2 linked regions of the Solidesulfovibrio magneticus RS-1 genome follow. Each later gene encodes a partner of the first gene's protein in a complex. Links are inferred from orthologs where the notes say so. Each region holds a gene or a part of one and is shown on either strand. Other genes may lie near its edges.

Evidence for each region. The genes of interacting proteins can lie anywhere in the genome.
Region 2: the proteins of dnaB (region 1) and dnaG are in contact, whole or in part, in a crystal structure (PDB 2R6A), measured with the Geobacillus stearothermophilus proteins. The link is inferred for Solidesulfovibrio magneticus RS-1 from one-to-one orthologs. Residues at the interface, in WP_033016901.1 of Geobacillus stearothermophilus: Ser13, Glu15, Ala16, Gln18, Glu91, Leu92, Asp94, Ala95, Val96, Pro97, Thr98, Ala99, Ala100, Asn101, Tyr104, Tyr105, Ile108; in WP_049624496.1 of Geobacillus stearothermophilus: Lys456, Leu457, Leu458, Pro459, Ala460, Asn463, Ala464, Leu467, Leu535, Leu536, Ile537, Ala538, Gln544, Glu545, Asp548, Tyr549, His552.

What each region holds. Positions count from the first base shown.
Region 1 is NC_012796.1:3,019,892-3,027,940, forward strand. Bases 2,119-5,107 are described here. They hold dnaB (replicative DNA helicase), read right to left. Parts: upstream 4,346-5,107; coding sequence 2,891-4,345; downstream 2,119-2,890. Other genes in these bases: DMR_RS12930 (phenylacetate--CoA ligase family protein), read right to left, coding at 2,119-2,712; rplI (50S ribosomal protein L9), read right to left, coding at 4,317-4,850; rpsR (30S ribosomal protein S18), read right to left, coding at 4,863-5,107. In the rest of the region: thrC (threonine synthase), read right to left, coding at 1-791; DMR_RS12925 (DUF456 domain-containing protein), read right to left, coding at 908-1,414; more of DMR_RS12930, read right to left, coding at 1,411-2,118; more of rpsR, read right to left, coding at 5,108-5,120; rpsF (30S ribosomal protein S6), read right to left, coding at 5,123-5,431; DMR_RS12955 (SpoIIE family protein phosphatase), read left to right, coding at 5,671-7,686; DMR_RS12960 (nitroreductase family protein), read right to left, coding at 7,776-8,049. UniProt on the Escherichia coli protein: The main replicative DNA helicase, it participates in initiation and elongation during chromosome replication. Travels ahead of the DNA replisome, separating dsDNA into templates for DNA synthesis.
Region 2 is NC_012796.1:2,333,236-2,338,719, reverse strand. Bases 1-2,954 are described here. They hold dnaG (DNA primase), read right to left. Parts: upstream 2,366-2,954; coding sequence 635-2,365; downstream 1-634. Other genes in these bases: DMR_RS09790 (endonuclease MutS2), read right to left, coding at 2,456-2,954; rpoD (RNA polymerase sigma factor RpoD), read right to left, coding at 1-642. Also shown: more of DMR_RS09790, read right to left, coding at 2,955-4,777; DMR_RS09785 (GatB/YqeY domain-containing protein), read right to left, coding at 4,801-5,247; rpsU (30S ribosomal protein S21), read right to left, coding at 5,247-5,447. UniProt on the Escherichia coli protein: RNA polymerase that catalyzes the synthesis of short RNA molecules used as primers for DNA polymerase during DNA replication.

The sequences.
Region 1 (8,049 bases):
AACACGCATTTGCGGTAGGTGTCCCAGCCGTACCACTGGGCCACTTCGAAGGCGTAGGATTCCTGGCCGAGGATGCGCCAGGCGTTTTTGGAATTGAGCAGCGCCACGCGGTAGTTGTCGGCCAGATGCTCGACGACCTTCATGCAATCGTCAAAGACGCCGGGCACTTCGATGACCGTGGCCCCGCTGCCCAGGGGCTGGGCCAACTGCTGGGGGGTCACCTTGCCCTTGGGCAGGATGACCACGGACTTGATGGGGCCGCCGACATAGGCGGCGTAGAGCGCGGCGGCGGCCGAGGTGTCGCCGGTGGAGGCGCACACGGTCAGCACCGAATCCCAGCCATTGACCCGCACCAGATGTTTCAAATAGCTGAACGCGCAGGCCATGCCCCGGTCCTTGAAGGAGGCGCTGGGGTTTTGGCCGTCGTTTTTATAGGCGAACGGCACGCCGACCAGCTCGGCCAGGGCGGCGTTGGCGGCAACGATGGGCGTGTGGCCCTCGCCCAGGTAGACGATGTCCTGTTCCTCCATGACCGGGGCCATGAGTTCGTAGAACCGCAGCACGCCGCGCAGGGCCGTGGAACGCGACGAGGCGCGCTTGTCGAAAAGCCCCTGCCAGTAGCTGGCCGGGTATTCGAGGAGGCTGTCGAAGGTGGTGTCTTCGAGCAGGAACACGCCGCCGCAATGGGGGCAGGTGTAGTAGAGTTCGCGGATGTCGAACCGGGCCTGGCAGCCCAGGCAGACGTACTCCATCTTGCCCCGGTATTTGGGAAAATCGCTCGTCGTGATCATGGCGCTCCCTGCGCTTTATCCGCTTCCCCTTCGGAGCGGAAGGCCGTTAGGACGTAATGCTTCGCAAAAACGATCTTGTGGTCACCTGCAACAATGGCCGAACCGGGCGGCCAGCCTCAGGCCGGCCAGAGTTCCCGGGCGCTGGCCGTCCACATGACGACGCCGCAGGCCACTTTGGCCGTGAGGCCAAAGACCTTGCCGTACAGGGCTCCCAGGGCGGCGCGCCGGGCCTCGGCGTCGTCGCGGCCATGCAGCCGCTCGAACATATAACAGCCGAAAAACGCCCCGGCAACGGCCCCGAAAAGAGCCCCAAGGCCCAGGAAAAACGGCGCGCCGCACAGCGCCCCGCCAAAGGCTCCCAGAAAGCCGCCCAGGTTGCCCTTGCCGCTGGCTCCGTAGCGTTTGGCCCCGAAAAGCTGGGCAAAGAGTTCCACCGCCTCGCCAGCCAGGGCCACGCACACGAGCAGGGCGTAAAACCCAAATCCCAGGTGCAACTCCGGGTGGAACATGTCCCACAGGATGACCAGGCCCAAAAGCGCCCAGTTTCCCGGCAAGCCAAAGACGTGGAGCGTCAGGCAGCCGAGCAGGACCAGGAGGAAAACGGCCAGGGCGACAAGGCTCACGCCCCGCTCTCCCGCTTGTCCACCACCCGCGAGGCCTTGCCCTCGGTCTTGGGCAAGCTGTTGCGCTCCACCAGCTCCACCTTGGGCGTGACCAGAATCTCGTCGCGAAGCCGGGCGGCGATGCGTTTTTGCAAGGCCCCGAGCTGGCGCATGTCCTCGACGAAGAACTCGTCGCGAATTTCCACCCGCACCCGGATGTTGTCGATGTAGCCGTCGCGCTCCAGCACGATCTGGTAGTCCTGGCCCACCTCGGGCATGGCCATGAGCACCCGCTCGATCTGCATGGGGAAGATGTTGACGCCCTTTATGATGAGCATGTCATCGCAGCGGCCGTGCAAGCGGTCGATACGGCGATGGGCCCGGCCGCAGGGGCACTGTCCGGGCAGGAAACGGGTCATGTCCCGGGTGCGGTAGCGGATGACGGGCATGCCTTCGCGGCCAAGGGTGGTCATGACCAGTTCGCCGAGTTCACCCTCGGCCACCGGCTCGCCCGTGGCCGGATCGACGATCTCGGCCAGGTAGGCGTCCTCCCAGACATGCATCCCGTTTTGCTCCTGGCACTCGAAGGCCACACCCGGCCCGTTCATTTCGGATAGGCCGTAGGAGTTGTAGGCCTTGATGCCGTAGAGTTCCTGGAGGCGACCCCGGGCTTCTTCCGTATAGGGTTCGGCCCCGACGAGCGCGATGCGCAGGGGCAGGTCGCGGGGATCAAGGCCGATCTCGGCGAAGATGGAATGCAGATACAGGGCATAGGACGGGATGATGTGGATGCCCGTGACCTTGAAGTCGGTGAGGAGCTTGATCTGGCGGTGGCTGTTGCCGGCCCCGGCCGGAATGGTCAGGCAGCCGAGCTTTTCCGCGCCGTAGTGGATGCCAAGACCGCCAGTGAAAAGCCCGTAGCCGGACATGTTCTGGAAAACGTCGGTGCGCCGCAAGCCCACCATGTACATGCAGCGGGCCATGAGCGAGGCCCACCAGTCCAGGTCTTTTTGGGTGTGGTAGATGACGGTCGGCGTGCCGGTGGTGCCGGAGGAGGCGTGCATCCGCACCATTTCGCTGTGCGGCAGGGCCAACATGCCGTCGGGGTAGCTGTCGCGCAGGTCCTGCTTGGTGGTAAACGGGATGCGGCCCACGTCGTCCAGGGAGTGGACGGATTCGGGATCAAACCCGGCCTCGGCGAAACGGCGGGCGTAGAACGGCGATTTGGCGGCCTGGGCCAGGGAACGGCGCAGCCGGCCGATCTGCAGTTGGGCTATCTCGGGCCGGGAAAGGGCCTCGGCGGCATCGTAGCAATCCACGACATCTCCTTGCTGGCGAATGTGGGGAGGGACCCCCTTTTTGAAAAAAGGGGGTCTCTCCCCACACCCCTCCTCCCCTAAAAACTTTCCACGGGAGGGTTAAGTGACTTGTGTTGTGCCTTCGAGGCTATACCCTCGGCAGGGCACGGGTTCAAGGGTCGCGGGAGGAGAAAAAGACTCAGCCCATGCCGAATTCGGACGGGGGCGGGATGTCGGAGAGGTTCTCGAACGCCGTCGATTCCTTGAGGAACAGCAGCTTCACCATGCCCGTGGGGCCGTTTCGCTGCTTGCCGATGATGACCTCGGCCACGTTGTCCTCGGGGGTGAGCTCTTCCTTTTTCTTATAGGCGGCGGCGCGGTAGAGAAAGATGATGACGTCGGCGTCCTGTTCGATGGCCCCGGATTCGCGCAGGTCGGACATCATGGGGCGTTTGTCGGCGCGCTCCTCGACCTTGCGGTTGAGCTGGGACAGGGCCACCACCGGCACGTGCAGCTCCTTGGCCAGGGCCTTGAGGCTTCGGGAGATGTCGGAAATTTCCTGCTCGCGGGAATCGATGTGGCGCGAGGCGCGCATGAGCTGGAGGTAGTCCACCATGATGAGCCCAAGGCCGTGCTCGGCCTTGAGGCGGCGGCAGCGGGCGCGCAGATCCATGGTGGTGATGGCCGGAGTGTCGTCCACGAAAATGGGCGAGGCGGACAGATGGTTGGCCGCGTCGTAGAGCCGCGACCAGTCCTCGTCGTCAAGGCGCGCCCGGCGCAGCTTGGCCAGATCGACCTTGCCCCAGCAGCACAGCATGCGCTGCATGATCTGCTCCATGGACATTTCCAGGGAAAAAACGGCCGTGGGAATGGCCGACATGGCGGCGGCGCGCATGGCCACGTTCATGGCAAAGGCGGTCTTGCCCATGGACGGGCGGCCGGCCACGATGATGAGATCGGAGGGCTGGAGACCGGCGGTCATCTCGTCGAACTGGTAGTAGCCCGAGGCCACGCCGGTGACGAGTTCCTTGTTCTCCATGCGCTGTTCGATCTGCTCGAACACGTTGTGGATGATGTCCTTGGAGGACTTGAGTCCCTTGGTGGCCTTGGAGTCGGTGATGGAAAAAATGGCCTGCTCGGAGGCGTCGAGCAATTGCTCGGTGGTCTGGGCCCCTTCGTAGCAGCTGCTGATGATGTCCACGGCGGTGCTGATGAGCCGGCGCTGGACGGATTTTTCGCGGACGATCTCGGCGTGGTGGGCGGCGTTGGCGGCCGAGACCGTGGCCGAGGCCAGCTCGGCCAGATAGGCCGGGCCGCCGACCTCGTCGAGCTTGCCCGAGGCGCGCAGGGCTTCGGCCAGGGACACGAGGTCCACCGGGGCGTTGCGCCGGGCCAGATCGAGGATGGCCTGATAGATGAAGCGGTGGGCCGGGGAGTAGAAATCGTCCTCGCCGATGACATCGACGAGATTGAAAAGCGTGGCGTTTTTGAGGAGAATCCCCCCCAAAACCGACTGTTCGGCTTCGAGGTTCTGGGGGGGAACTTTTCGCAGGACGTCGGAAGAGACCCGCTCCAGGGCCTGCCCGGTCAGCGGTTCGCCGCTTCCCGAGCCGGCGGCTCTGGCGTTACGCGGTTTCTTCCGTGGAGTGTCCATCGGCTTCGGCCTGGGCTTCGGCCACCGGAGCGGCTTCGGCGATTTCCTCGTCCTCGGGGCCGCCCTGGCGCACCACCGAGACCTTCACGGAACCGCGCAGCTCGGGCAGGAGCTTCACGGGCACATCGTAGTGTCCCAGCGACCGGATGGGTTCGGCCAGGACGATCTTCTTGCGGTCGATGTCGAAACCGAGTTCGGCCAGCTTGTCGGCGATGATGGCGGTGGTGACGGAGCCGTAGAGCTTGGCGCCTTCGCCCACACGCACTTCGATGACGATGGCGATTTCGGCCAGACGGTCGGCCAGGCCCTTGGCGTCGGCGATCAGGGCGTCACGCTTGGCCTGGAGCTTCTTGCTCTCGTTTTCGAAACGGCGCAGATTGGCTGGCGTGGCCAGCATGGCCAGGCCCTGGGGGATCAGATAGTTGCGGCCGTAGCCGGGCTTGACCGAGACTTTGTCGCCAAGGCGGCCCAGATTTTCCACGTCCGCGCGCAAAATGAGTTCCATGGCTTCCCTACCTTACATCTTCTTCAGGTGTTCGGCGCTGTGCGTGGCCGTGTAGTACAAGAGGGCCATCTGGCGGGCGCGCTTGATCTCAAGGGTCAGGCGACGCTGGCACTTGGCGCAGGTGCCGGTGATGCGCCGGGCGATGATCTTGCCGCGATCCGTGATGAAATCCTTCAGGATGTCCGGACGCTTGTAATCAACGGGCAGGTTTTTGTTGGCGCAAAAACGGCAGAACTTCTTTTTCGGGGTGAACTTTTTCTTAAAGGCCATGGCTAGGCTCCCTCAGGCACGTATTTGTCGGCAAGCTTGACGGTGATGAACTTCATGACGCCGTCGGTGATGCGCACAATGCGTTCGAATTCGGCGATGGCCGTGGCCGGGGCGGCGAATTCGAAACGGGTGTAGTGGCCGCGGGTCTTTTTCTGCACCGGATAGGCCAGATCCTTCATGCCCCACTCGTCAACGCTGAGCATGGTGGTTCCCTGGCGTTCGAGAACACCCTTGAGGTTCTCGACGATCTCCTGCCGATTGTCCGTCGCCAGCTCCGGGGAGAGCAGCAACAAGGCTTCGTACTTCCGCATGGTTCCTCCTTTTGGTCCATGGCCCTTCCTCCGGGACGGTTGTCCTCCGGGAAGAGCAAGGCGAAGGGGAGTCGTTAGTCGTCCGACCCGCTTTTGTCAAGCCCCAGGCGCGAAGACAACGGCCGCGACGCCGACGGCCTTGGCCTCGAAAACGCCGCCTTGCCAAGGCGACCGGCCCCGTCTACATAATCCCACGGCGCGTCCGCGCCAAGCGCCCTTTCCGGGCGGCCGAGGTAGCCATGCGCATCCGCGCCAAACTGCTCATCATCCTGCTGACCTTAGTGCTGCCGCCGCTGGTCGCCGTCAGCTACTACGCCCTGCGCGAGGCCCGACTTCTGGGCGACGAACTGGCGACCCGGGCCGCCCAGTCCTTCAAGCACGCCGCCGAAGCCGAACTGGCGCTCATGGTGGACCTCATCGGCGAGGACGTGGGCGACAACCGGCTGCTGCTCGAACTTGGCCAGACCATGCTGGCCACGGACGCGGCCCGGATTTTGGAATCGCCAGCCCAGCCCCCCGAACCGGGACTTGCGCCGTCGCTGAGCGCCCCGCCCGGCGTGGACGAGGCCCAGACCCGATCATCCGGCGCGCCCCTGCTCCGCCTGGCCCCGACGTTTGCCACCCTGCAAGCCCGGCTTGGCGACAATCTGCTGTGGGCCTACGTCGCCCTGCCGGGCGGCGTCATGGCCACGGCCCCGAGCCATGGCCCCATGCCGGCCGGCTATGACGCCCGCGCCCGCCCCTGGTTCCAGGCGGCCATGCAGGCGGACCACCTCGTCTGGACCATCCTGGTCGATGCCGCCACGGGTCGCCTGACGGCCACGGTTTCCGGTACGGTGCGCGGCCGTGACGGACAGATTCTCGGCGTAGCCGGCGTCGATGCGCCCCTGGAGGCGCTGTTGCCGGAAAGCGATCTGTCGCGCCGCTGGGGCGACGGGGTGCGGGCTTCCTTCGTGCGCCTGGAGGCGGGCCGGCTGGAGCTCATCGGCAACCGCGACTTCCTGGACCCGGCGCTGGGCTGGAAAACGCCGATGACGCCGATGCCCCTGGCCATCGACAACGCCGACGGCCAAGCCGCCCTGGTTGCGGCCATGGAGTCCCATAGACCGGCTTTGGTGGCCCTGTCCGTGGACGGCGAGGACTATTTCGCCGCCCTGCGCCCCTTCACCGAGGCTCCGGCCGGACTGCTTGTGCTGGTGCCACGCCAAGCCGTGCTGCATCAGGCCGATTCGGCCGAGTCGGCCATCCTGGAACGCACCCAGGCCATGATGGCGGTGGTGGCCGGCATCACGCTGCTTGGCGTCGGCGCGGCGGTGGTGCTGGCCTTTTTCGGGTCCAGGGCCGTGACCCGGCCGCTGACCGGGCTGACCGTGGCGGCCGGCAAACTGGCCGAGGGCGACCTCGACGCCCGGGCTCCGGCCGGCGGGCGCGACGAACTGGGGCAGCTCGCGGCGACGTTTAACGCCATGGCCCCCAAGCTGGCCGAACGGATGCGGCTCAAGCAGGACATGCTTTTAGCCAAGGAAGTGCAGCAAAACCTGCTGCCCAAGGCCCCGCCCCATCTGCCGGGCCTGGACATGGCCGGGGCGACCATTTTTTGCGACGAGACCGGCGGCGACTATTTCGATTACCTCGCCTTTGCCGAAGCGCCCCACGGCGGCTGCGACGTCATCATCGGCGACGCCACCGGGCATGGCATCGCGGCGGCGTTGTTCATGGCCACGGGCCGGGCGCTTTTGCGCGGCGGGCAGGGCGTCGGCTGCGGCCCGGCGGCGCTATTAACCCTGGCCAACACGCTGTTGTGGCAGGACACGGCCGATTCCGGGCGCTTCATCACGCTGTATTTCCTGCGTCTGGAGGGCGGCGGTCTGGCCCCGTACGGCCGGCTGACCTGGGCCAGGGCCGGCCACGATCCGGCCATGGTCTACGATCCGGCCACTGACGACTTCGTCGAACTGCTCGGCCCTGGCCTGCCCCTGGGCGTCCTGCCGGACCACGTCTACACCGAGCAAAGCTGTCCGGGCCTGACCCCGGGACAACTGCTGCTCCTGGGCACCGACGGCATCTGGGAGGCGCGCAACACCGGGGACGCCATGTACGGCAAGGACCGGCTGCGGGAAGTGATCCGCCGCCATGCCGGCGGCACGGCGGCCGAGCTGGTGGCGGCCATCCATGCCGACGTAGCCGCTTTTCAGGCCGGCGCGCCCCGGGACGACGACATCACCGTGGTCGCCATCAAAGCGCTACCGATCTAGCCCCCTCCCCCATGTCGGGAGGTCCAGGAGGGGCTGAGCCCCTCCTGGCCGCCGGAGGCCTCTTCATCTTCCTCTTTCTCTACAATAAGTTACAACCACCGCGCCCGCACCGCGTTGCGAGGCGGCACGGCGGCGTAGCGCAGGGCCGGGTAGCCGAGCATGAGTCCGCCTTCGATGACGCAGCCTTGGGGGATGCCCAGGGCCTTGGCCAGGGCGGCGTCGTTGCGGGCGGCCCGCACAAGCAGTCCGGCCCAGCAGGTTCCCAGGCCCCGGGCCACGGCGGCCAGCTCCATGAACGTCAGCGCGATGCCGCAGTCGGCCGCGCCGTAGGGAGCGTCGTCCGGGGCATAGGCCACGGCCAGA
Region 2 (5,484 bases), 690 kb from region 1 along the record:
CACCCGCTTGTCCACGCAGGCGCACTGGTCGAACTTCGAGTACACCTTGCGTTTCTTGCGAAACGACGTCTTGACCTCTTCAAGGAGGAAGATGACCCGCTGGCGCTGGTTCATCTCATCCTCGGAAGGATCGTCTTCCTCGATGGTCTTGACCACGTCCTTGAGCTTGATACGGCCGATCTTGAGGTCCTCGCCGACCTGGATGAGCTCTTCCACGGCCACCGGCACTTCCACCAGGGCGTAGAGGACTTCCATTTCGCCGTTCTCGATCTTCTTGGCGATGACCACCTCGCCCTCGCGGTCGAGCAGCGGCACAGCGCCCATCTCGCGCAAGTACATGCGCACCGGGTCGGTGCTGCGGGACGAATAGTCGAGGGAATCCTCGCTTTCGGTCAGTTCCAGATCGGCGTCCGGGGCGTCGTCTGGCTCGGCGGCGGCCACTTCGATCTTGCGGCCGTCCTTGTCGGTGTCCACGAGGTTGATGTCGAGCTGATCGAAGATGGCAATGACCTCTTCGAGCTGCTCGGGGTTGTTCACCTCGGAAGGCAGGGCCTTGTTCACCTCGTCGAAGGTGAGAAAGCCTTTTTGCTTGCCTTTGATGATGAGGCTTTTGATCTGTTGGATCTCTTTGAGATTACTCATCTCCCCTCCCGGAAAGGGCTTGCAGTTCCCCGAGTAGCCGCAGGGCTTCCTCGCTGTCTCCCCGTTGCTGGGCCAGACGGATGGCGTCCATGACGGACCGCCGCCGGTCGCTCTCCCGCGCCTCATGGAGAAATACGCAAAGTTCCTCGAAAAACGCCGCCGCGTCCTCGTCGGACACGGGCGGTTCCATCTGCGCCTTGGCCCAAAAGGCGGTTTCGGGCTCGGTCAGGCGCGCCTCGGCCTCGTCCGAAACCAATCCGGCCAATCTGGCGAAAAACAGCCGGGCGTCGGCGTTGCCCAAAAGCTCGCCCGCCCCGGCTCCGGCAAGGTGCGCCGCATAGTCCGGCCGGCGCACGACAAACGACAAAATCTGTGCGTCGCGCGGGGCCAGCTCCCAGGCCGGCTGGCGCGGCGCGGCCGTCTCGCCCGGCCGTGGCCCGGGGGCCGGCCTCTTGGCCGGTCGGGAAAGCAGCCGTCGCAGTTCGGCCTCGGCCAGCCCCAGCCCCGAGGCCACGCGCGGAATAAACAGCGCCCGCAGGCCCTCGTCGGCCAGGCCCCCCAAAAACTCCCCGGCCCAGGCCACGATCTCCCGGGGGGCGTAGCTCTCGCGCACCATGCGCAGACAGAAATTGAGTCCGTCTTCGGCCCGTTCCAGACAGGCTTCGAATCCGTCGCGCCCCTGGGCATGAAGCAGGCTGTCCACGTCCTCGCCGTCGGGCAGGGGCACTACCCGGCAGGCTCCGCCAAGGGTCAAAAGCATCTGGGCCGCCCGCAAGGCCGCCTTGCGCCCAGGCGCGTCGCCGTCAAAGACCAGATCGACCCGGGGGGCGAACCCGCTTAGGCGCTTGGCCTGCTCATGGGTCATGGCCGTTCCCAGCACCCCGCAGGCCTCGCCGTAGCCGAACTGGTGCAGGGTGATGACGTCGAGATAGCCCTCGCTCAAAAGCGCCCGCCGGGTCTTGGCCATGACCGGCCTGGCTTCGTAGAGTCCGTAAAGATGCTGCCCCTTGGTATAGATGGGGGTTTCGGCGCTGTTGAGATACTTCGGATCGCCCTCGCCCATGACCCGGCCGCCAAAGGCGATGACCCGGCCGCCGCCGTCGCGGATGGGAAACATGAGCCGGCCGCGAAACCGGTCCCATGTGCGCCCGTTCTTGCCCTGGGTCAAAAGGCCCGCGATGATGGCCGAATCGTCGTCAAAGCCCCTGCCGCGCAGCACGGTTTGCAGGCCCTGCCAGCCCTCGGGGCTCACGCCCAGGGAAAACCGCTCGATCATCTCGGCGCTGACCCCGCGCCTTTCCAGGTACTCCCGGGCCACCCGGCCTTCGTCCCGGCCAAGCAAGTGGCGGAAATACCGGTCAGCCAGCTCGTGCATGGCTAGGCAAGCGTCGCGTTCGCGCTTCTTGGCCGCCGCGCGCGGGTCGCTGCGCGCCCGGCCGAGATCGACTCCCACTTCGGCTGCCAGCCGCTCCAGCCCTTCACGAAACTCCAGGCCGTTTATGCGGCAAAAAAAATCAATCACGTCCCCCGAGGCCTGGCATCCGAAACAGTGGAAAAAGCCTTTGTCGGGATGTACGTTAAACGACCCCTTGGTCTCCTGGTGAAACGGACAAGGCCCCACCAGCCGGCTGCCGACCGGCCGCAGGGTCACATAACGCCCCACGATTTCGGCGATGTTGGCCCGGGCCTTGACCGCCGCCACGGCCCCGGAATCATTTTTCATCGCACCCGGCCAGACAAACGTTGCAAGCGGCCCGGGGCCGCCCAAGGGTTGCTCGCTCCCGCCGGCGAAGCGAACAAAAAATGCCGACGCTTATTTGAGCGTCACCATGGTCATGCCGTCGCCGCCCCGATCCTCGGGAGCGATGGCAAAGGACGCGACCTGGGGATGGTCCTTCAGCATCCGATGCACCTCACGCCTAAGCGCCCCGGTGCCCCGACCGTGGATGACCTCCAGCTCGCCGTGCCCGCGCAGCAGCGCATTGTCGACAAAGGCCAAAAGCTCGCTCTCAGCCACGTCGGCGCGCATTCCCCGCAAATCGACCACCAACCCCAGCCCCTTGGCCTCCGAGGCTGTCGGCGTCACCACCGCACCGCCCCCGGCCTTGGCCGGTTTGCCGGCGGCCGGGGCCAGATCAGCCACGTTCACCCACAGGCTCACGCCGCCAATATCGACCTTGGCGGCCTGACGCTTGAGGTCTTTTTCCCGCACCACGCCGATTTTGTTCCAGCTTGTCACCTGAACCGAATCGCCAGGAGCCACGACGGACAGGTCGAAGGCCACAGCCGCGGCCTCGCCTCCGGGTCCCCCGGTCAATTCGTTGCTTTCATCAATAAGTCTTTTGCGAACATCGGCAAGGGCCTTTTGCGCTTCCTTACGTCCCAGGCGTCCGGCCTCGTGGCGACGCACGATGTCGCGGGACAGCTCGCGGATTTCCTCCACCAGCTTGTCCTGAGCTTTCTTCAAGTTGTCCTTGAGCTTTTGAATCTTGCCTTCTTCGGCCAGCCGCTTGGCGGCAATGGCCTCCAGCTCGTGTTCGCGACGCAAGGCCAGGTCATTTAAGCGGTCGAACACCAGTCCGGTGTCGTTGCCGTCCAGGAGCAGATAGCGGTTGGCCCGCTCCAGGATGTCCTCGGGCAGGCCGTGCTCCCGGGCCACGTCCAGGGCGATGGACGCCCCGACCTGATCGTAGGCCAGACGGTAGAGCGGCTTTTTGGTGGCCGGATCAAAGAGCATGCAGGCGGCGCGCACGCCTTCCCGGGACAGACCGTAGGCCTTGAGCGCCGGAAAGTGGGTGGCGGCGGCCAGATAGGCCCCCCGGTCAAGGAGACCGTCCACCACGGCCTGGGCCAAGGCCGCGCCCTGGGACGGGTCGGTGCCGGCCCCGAATTCGTCAAGGAGCACCAGCGTGTCCGCGTCGATGTCCGGCCAGACGCGCGAGAGGTGGCGGATCTGGGCCGTGAAGGTGGACAAATGGTCCTCAAGGCTTTGCTCGTCGCCGAGAAAGACGAAAATCTTGGCGAAAAAGGGCAGGCTGCTGCCCTCCCCGGCCGGCACGGGCAACCCCGACAGGGCCATGGCGGCCAGAAGCCCCAAGGTCTTCAAACAGACGGTCTTGCCGCCGGCGTTGGCCCCAGTGACGATAAGCGCCCGTTGGTCGGGGGCCAGTTCCAGGTCCTGGGCCACGGCGGAATCCGGGCCGGCCAGGGCCAGCAGGGGATGGCGGGCGGCGAGCAGGCGCACGGCCCGGCCCTGGGCGACCTCGGGCAGCGTGCCACCAAAGGCATCGCACAAGGCGGCCTTGGCCCACAGCACGTCGCAATCCACGAGCAGGCGGTAGGAGGCCGCCACTTCCCGGCGCTCGTCCCGGGCCAGGCCGGTCAAAAAGGCCATGACCCGGGCCTCGGCCTCGCGCTCCTCGTTTTTGAGTTCCTGGAGGCGATTGTTGATCTCCACCAGGAAAAAGGGCTCCACGTAGATGGTTTCCCCGGTCTGGGAATAGTCGTGGATGACGCCGGGCAGGCGGCCCTTGAAATTGGCCCGCAGCGGCAGGACGTAGCGGTCCGAGGAGATGGTGACGTAATCGTCCTGCAAAAGCGGCCCCAGCTCGCGCTCGGAGATGAACTCCTTGACCTTGGTCAGGATGGTCTGGTGGATGGAGCGGATTTCCTGGCGCACGGAGAAAAGCTCGGGCGAGCTTTCGTCCTTGAGGCGTCCGTCCGGGCCCAGGCAACGGGCCAGGGCGGCCTGGGTCTTCTTGGCCCAGGGCGTGCGGTAGACGATAGCGCCGAGTACGGAGTCGCCCTCTTCGCGGCCCAGGGCTTCGCGCAGGGCGGCCACCCGCGACAGCACGTGGGAAAGAGCGACCAGCGCATCGAGGTCCAGGACCCGGCGTTCGCTTTCGAGTACGGCGAAAAGCGGCTCGATGTCGGGAAAAGCGGTGAATTCGAAGGCCCGGTCGCGGCGCAGCTCAAGGGCCTCGACGAGCTTTCGCTGTTCCGTGGCCAAACGCGCGGCATCGCCCATGGGCCCAAGGGCCCGACAGGCGGCGGCGGCCGGTTCCGAGGCGGCATAGCCGGCCAACCGGTCCAAAACCTTCGGAAACTCCAGCAACGAAAGAGTTCTGGATTCCATAAGAAAATGTGGATTCGGGGAGGTCAGGAAGCGAGGCGCGCCTTGACGGCGTCGCTGACCCGCTTGCCGTCGACCCGCCCCTTGTGAGCGGCCAGCACCGCCTGCACGACCTTCCCCATGTCCTTCATGGAGGCGGCGGCAAGGTCGGTCACGGCGGCGTTGACGGCGGCGGCAAGCTCGTCGTCGGTCAAGGGAGCGGGAAGATAGGCGAGCAAAACGCCCAGCTCCCGCTCCTCTTTTTCGACAAGATCAGCCCGGTTCGCCTTGGCGAACTGTTCGATGGACTCCCGGCGCTGCTTGGCCTGCTTGGCCAGGACGTCGCAATACTCGTCCTCGGTCAAAGGGCGTCGCAGTTCGACCTGACGGTTTTTCGCGGCTGACTTAAGCATCCGCAAGACACCGAGGGTCAACTCGTCCCTGGCCTTCATGGAAGCCAGGTAGTCGGATTCGATACGGGCTATGAGATTCATTACATCATGTTGATTTTGCGCATTTTCTTGAGCAACCGCTTGCGAGCGGCGGCCTTCTTCTTCTTGCGCATGACGCTGGGTTTCTCAAAGTGCTGACGTTTCTTCAGCTCGGAGAGAATCCCGGATTTTTCGACCTGCTTCTTGAAGCGGCGCAGGGCCACGTCAAAGTTGTCGGACTCCTCAAGGTAGACACCGGGCATTCACATCACCCCCTCTTTGAAAAATTCCCTCGCGGTA